2 regions of the Leuconostoc citreum genome follow, and region 2 is predicted to be linked to the other one. Evidence: riboswitches for the same ligand, from Rfam matches in the RefSeq annotation. Region 2 holds a riboswitch; the other holds the start of a gene.
What was found. A riboswitch is a leader RNA that binds a small molecule or an ion and turns the genes downstream of it on or off. The one in region 2 is predicted to bind FMN.
Positions count from the first base shown of each region.

Region 1: linked by a shared signal. The riboswitch ahead of FGL72_RS04980 (ECF transporter S component) and the one ahead of ribD (bifunctional diaminohydroxyphosphoribosylaminopyrimidine deaminase/5-amino-6-(5-phosphoribosylamino)uracil reductase RibD) in region 2 are both predicted to bind FMN.

Region 1 covers NZ_CP042410.1:994,085-997,301, forward strand. The annotation lists gene cmk ((d)CMP kinase) at 1-390, opposite strand, end outside; gene FGL72_RS04975 (brain acid soluble 1 family protein) at 409-957, opposite strand; gene FGL72_RS04980 (ECF transporter S component) at 1,034-1,618, opposite strand; FMN riboswitch at 1,685-1,820, opposite strand; gene FGL72_RS04985 (pseudouridine synthase) at 1,872-2,621, opposite strand; gene scpB (SMC-Scp complex subunit ScpB) at 2,626-3,213, opposite strand; gene FGL72_RS04995 (segregation and condensation protein A) at 3,206-3,217, opposite strand, start outside.
Region 2 covers NZ_CP042410.1:850,097-853,313, forward strand. The annotation lists gene FGL72_RS04270 (riboflavin synthase) at 1-399, opposite strand, end outside; gene ribD (bifunctional diaminohydroxyphosphoribosylaminopyrimidine deaminase/5-amino-6-(5-phosphoribosylamino)uracil reductase RibD) at 384-1,427, opposite strand; FMN riboswitch at 1,542-1,688, opposite strand; gene FGL72_RS04280 (AI-2E family transporter) at 1,779-2,774, opposite strand; gene FGL72_RS04285 (LCP family glycopolymer transferase) at 2,818-3,217, opposite strand, start outside.

The sequences.
Region 1 (3,217 bases), 140 kb from region 2:
ACGTCCATCCATAATGACATTTTGACTATTGGCTATGTCACGTTGGCGACGAACCAAGTCTGCTCGGACAGCTTTATAAGAAGCAATCAACGACACGTTATTAGTGACTTCAGTCGAACGAATCGCCTCTGTCACTTCACTATCGTTCAGAAAAACACGCTGCGTTGGCACTCCGGGCTCAAAACGAATCACTGTTTTTGCAAGTAAATCAACAACACCTTGTTCATCTTCATAAGCCAGACCTGCCTGTTTAGCGGCTAAAGTCATGGTGCGGTACATGGCTCCTGTATCGACATAAACATACTTTAAATTTGTTGCTAATATTTTAGCAATTGTTGATTTTCCAGCCGACGCTGGCCCATCAATTGCAATCTGAAAATTGTGACTCATATCAACCTCTAAAATTAGTTATTTAACATTTAGTGTTCTGCCAGCATATTGTGTATAATTATTCACTGACAAACCAGGATTAAGCGCAATGACTTGATCCGTTGTCATGCCATGTGTCACGGCAAAATTATATAGTGTTTGGCTAGCGCCCAACACTGCTGAATTAGTTGTTGGCGTACTTGGTGCCGTCGGTGCACTGCTGGCAGCTACTTCACTTGAAGCCGCAGCTGGCGCTTCTGTGCTACTAGCCACTGTTTCCGATGAACTTGCTTGTTCTGAGGAACTTTGTGCTGATGTCTCAGATGATTGTTCAGATGAAGCTTTTTGAGACTGTGATGTCGACTTTTTACTAGTTGCTGTCGCTATCTGCTGTGGCGTTTTCTGGTGATTAAGTGCACCATAAATGGGCACACTTGATAAAATAGCAAATCCCAAAACAATCAAAAATATTTTAAAGCCCTTATGCTTATGGCTACTTCTATCTGATTGGCGCGCAAATTCAGGCTCAACTTTTTGTTTTTTTGAACGTGCCATACGGCTCATGTTATTTGGCTCAAAATCGCTCATAATAAAACGACCTCCATTATAATAGGTTCACTTAAAAGTTTACCACATTGAGGTCGTCTCTGTTTATAACGTTTCATTAAGATATCACTTTACGTTGCATCGGTTTCATAACCGAAAGCACAATAATACTTGTTAGCCCCCAAATAATACCTTGTGCAATATTGAATGGTATCACCATGGCTATAAAATAACGTCCCAGGCCAATGATTCGCGCAATGTCAAAATGTGCAAACTGCGAATAAAGTGGCACAGCAACGAACCAATTCATCAACACAGCAGCAACAGTTAACCCAACTGTTGCTATGATTATTGCTAATAATTGGCGTGGGAATTGACGCGTTTCAAACATTGGCATGACCCAAAACATTAACAAGGTAAATACCATTACTGCTACTAAATTGACAGGCAACCCCAGATAGGTATTAATTCCCTCATTTGCCAAAATGAGCTTTAAGACTGTTCGCAGTATGACAACCCACATAGCGGCCGTGACATTAAGCCAATAACCAGCTAGTAAGACAGGCACAATGGAAAAATCAAGCTTTAAGAAATCCGCTCCCGGAATCAAGGGTATCTGCGGAAAAAGCATTAGACCAAATGAGATTGCGCTTAAAATAGCAATCAACGTCAAATGCTGTGTACGTGTAAATGAAATAGACATATTCTTTGCCTCAAAAAAACTGCACAATTTGTCAGGGTATCACAAAAAGGCAGTCTTAACTTTCTTTTTTAACTTCTTTATACCCGACTTTACGGTCGGCTCTGGAATTTGACCAGATCAGCTGTTTGCACAGGTCGCGGGCTTACCATGTTCAACATGTCTCACCGCCGGTTGGGAATTACACCCGACCCTGAAGTAATATTTAATTTTACAACTGATATCATAACAAAATTACTGATTAAAAGCAATCTATTTATTTTCTACGATAATTTTTATAATCCTGTGCTTTGAGTCGTTTAACCTCAACACCAGTTAATTTACGATATTCACCGGACTGTAAGCCAATTAAATCAAAGAAAGCATATTGTTCACGCGTTAATTTATCCACTGGTAAGCCCACTTTTTGCAGCATATCTTTGACTTGATGATTACGTCCTTCATGAATAATAATACGTACCATACTAGTTTTTTTATCTTTGTCGACACGTTCAATCGTGACACGAGCTGGCGCTGTTTTTCGGCCTTTGATGATAACGCCTTGCTTCAAAGGCGCTAATTTTTCAACAGTCGCAATCCCAGACACCTTAGCAAGATAAATTTTGTCGACACGTGACTTTGGATGCATTAATTGGTTAGCAATAGTGCCATCGTTAGTCAGTAACAAGGCGCCAGTCGTATCATAGTCTAGTCGTCCAACAGGGTAAACACGTTGATCAATATCTTCTAGTAAGTCCAGAACTGTCTTACGACCCTTCTCGTCGCTAGTTGTGGTAACGACACCACGGGGTTTATTTAATAGGTAATAAACTAGCTTTTCACGTCCTTCAATCGGCGCACCATCTACTTCCACAGTGTCATGTATGCCAACTTTGACACCAAGTGTTGTGACAGTCTCACCATTGACTTTGACACGCCCCTCAGTAATCATTGTTTCAGCTCCTCTTCGTGAAGCTAGCCCCGCTTGGGCAACAACTTTTTGTAAACGCATTTCTTCTTCAGACATTTTTTTACCCTTCTTTCATTTCTAAATTTTCTGATTCCAGTACGTTTGCAAATAATGTCCCACCATCATCAACATCTAACGTTTCAAAATCAGGTAACGGTGGCAACTCAGTTAACGACTTGAGACCAAAATAATCTAAAAACATCGCTGAAGTACCATACATAATTGGCCGTCCCGGTTCATCTTTTCGCCCCGTTTCAACAAGCAACTGGCGTAACATCAATTTTTGAAGCGTGCCCGCCGACTGTACACCACGAATTTGGTCAATTTCCACACGTGTCACAGGTTGTTTATAAGCTACGATAACCAATGTTTCAAGCTGTGCTTGGGACAGTGTGGCATTGTCAGGTGCATCAAAAAAGTTTTTAACTATGCCCCCTAAGCTAGGCTTGGTGACCAATCGGTAAGCGCCATCAGTTTCTCTTACTTCTAGAGCGCTCATCGTGTCATTAGCATATTTATTAGCTAATTGTTCAATTAATGCAATCACTGCCGGCTTATCAAATTGTGTTATTTGGCATAACGCTTGACTAGTAATCCCTTCATCGCCAGCCACAAATAACAAGGCCTCTATTTGCGCTAAATTATTCATCATC
Region 2 (3,217 bases):
TCTCATCAAGATAGACTCTTTAGGCTTGAAGCTAAGTAAAATCGTGTTATCTATCACCTGCTTATTCACAATTTCAGCTTTGCCGTCAACATGACCAAGGACAAAGTGGCCATCAAATCTCTCCCCCGCACTTATTGCCTTTTCAAGATTAACTGATTGTCTCATCATGTAATCACCAATAATGGTTGTTTCATAAGTTGGTCTCATAATACCAAATTTAGCAGTATGGTCTGTTTTATGAGTAATAGTTAAACATACGCCGTCGACCATTATGCTATCACCGATAGTTGCCTCTGAAAAATAGGGCGTTTTTGTTTCAATTGTGATATGCTGATTATTTTTTGTGTGACTTTCATTTGTTATAACTTGACCCACTGTCTGTGTTATTCCTGTAAACATGACACACTCCTATCATTTAGATAACGACTCTTAAGCGTATTACCCACACGGTATGAAGACACTGAATTAAACAATGGTTGTACACTGGGAACCCCGTCTTCAGATAATATACTATCTGCTGTATAAACAATGAATTCTTGCCAGAGATTCGCTTTTAAGAATGCTGTAATCAATGACGGCCCACCCTCTACCATAACAGACTGAATATTCTTACTAGCTAAACTTGTCAGGACACTAAGTAAACCATGTGACATTAAAAGAACATTGTCATATTGTTTTGCAAAGTCCGTGTTTGTCGTGAAGATTAACCAATTATTTGTCGCTCGATCCATTTTATTTTGTAAGCGGCCACGTCGATCGATCACTACCCTTAAAGGTTGTGGATGATTTATTGGTACATGTCGGACTGTTAAATTTGGTTGGTCAATCAACATAGTTTCACTACCAATTAGAATAGCACTTTTACTAGCACGCTCTTTGTGCACATCAATGTCAGCTAACCGATTTGTAATTTTTGTGGATTGTCCTTGTGAAGACGCCACAAAGTGATTAGCGGACTCCGCTAGTTTCAACTGTACATATGGTAAATGTCTTTCAAAATAATGATAAAATGCGGGATTTAATATTTGACTATCTTCTGTTCCCAAAACATCGACACGGATACCTGCTTGTCTTAAAAATGTAACACTGCGTCCATGTGTATCGGGATTAGGATCAAAACTACCAACTACAACACGTTTGACTCCCCATTGGGCTATTGCCAACGCACACGCACCTACCTTTCCCGTGACAAAGCACGGCTCTAATGTGACATACATCGTTGAATCAACAATATCTGTTTGATCCTTTAAATTTTCAAAAGCATTAATTTCAGCATGCGCTGCGCCAAAAGAATGATGATATCCAGTCGCCAAGATCTGCCCATTTTTAACAATAATTGCCCCAACGCGTGGATTTTCATATGTTTCATCTGGTCCTGCTTTGGCAGCTACTTTTGCTGCTAATGCCATATATGTTAAATCATCCATCTTTTACCTCCTGTTTGTTCAGGACAAAAAACCCGACGTATTTTATTAACATCGGGTTTAAAGTATTTAGATCGATTCAAAAAAGACAGACTTATCCTAGCTAAGTCTATTATTTTAAATCTTCTCCCATCCAGACTTTAACTGTCGGTCACAGAATTACACTGTGTCAACTGCATTATTAATAAATAATGCAGGTCACGGACTTAGATCTTAAAGATCTTTACCGTCGGTCGGGAATTACACCCTGCCCCGAAGATTAATTAATTTAACATTTACAGATTAACATCTGAACAATGCTATGTCAATAAAAAAACGCACAATAATGTACGCTGTAAACAAATTATTCTGATATTACGCTTTGAATTTTTGTATTCGGAAGAAATCTAACAAGAATGTTAAGATTGGCAACCCAATGATTAAACCCCAAACACCAAAAACTTTTTCCATAATAATTAGATTAAGTAAAATAACTAATATTGGCATATGCGTGCGTTGTGACATAAAGTGCGGATGTAAAAAATATGACTCCATAAAATGAATTACAGCAACAGCAACCAATATAACCAATACTGTATGCCAGTCACCGATAATAAACGCGGTCACTGTCAGCGGTACAAGTGAAATAAGCACACCGACAACCGGAATCAAACCTAAGATGAAAATCAAAATTGCAAAACCAATTAAATAAGGGAAATTCAAAAAGGTTAATACGATAACCATTGCAATCGTGTTAATTACACAAATCATTAGCTGGACTTCAAATAAACGGCCTAAAATAATGATAAAGCGATGCACGATAATATAAAACTCACCAAGAAATCTTTTATAAGGGCTATGTATGAAAGTCATAGACCATGACCGTAATTGTGGGTAAGTCATGCTGAATATAAAACTAAACAGTAACGCTAAAATCAGTTCATAAAGGACGTGCCCAACTTGATTCAATTGGGTAAATCCTTTAGAGATTAACTGCTCTGTATTCAAAGAGTTACTGTACTGCTGAATATTTTTGTAGACTTCTTTAAAAATACCCGTTGTGTGCCAACTAGAATCGGTTGCTAAGTGAATCATGCTCTTAACTTGATGTGCAACAGTATTTGCCCCGTGTTCGACAGCCCAGATGATAAAAGCCATCACGACGATATAAACAAGCGCAATTGATAATGACCTTGACAGGCGTGTCACGCGTTGCACCCTTTTGCCAGCATTCATCGCAAGATAAGAAAAAATAATTGTTAATAACAGTAACGTCATAAACTGTTTGAGTAAAACAATCAGTAAAATAATGACAGACAAAACAAAATACCGATAGAATCGGCGATTTTGAAATGATGAAAATATGTTCATGTAGTGCTCCCTCTTTAACACACTAACTTAGTACATGACAAGATTAGTTAGATGTCAAATTTTCGTTCGATTTTGTATTGAATTGTGAGAATAATGTATCGGCAGAACCCACTTGTGCAATCTGTGATTCTGTCACTGTACTACCAAATTCCGAACCAGTATCTTCAGGTTTTAATTCAAGTGCTGCTCTCAACTTGTTAGTAATAGCCTGTCGTTGCGCCGTTGTCACACGCTGGTAAGATACACCGTCATACATCTCACCTTCACCTTGAACTGTATATGAGTCAATTGTCTTTGTCGCATTCATATAATTTGAGCCGAGTGCCAACATATCCGACATCTTCATATTTGATGCAATGTTTTTAGTTGTGGCACTAATAAACTTCGTATTGAGAATCGTTGACGGATCAGATTTAATTTTTGTCATAATGGCCTGCAACAAA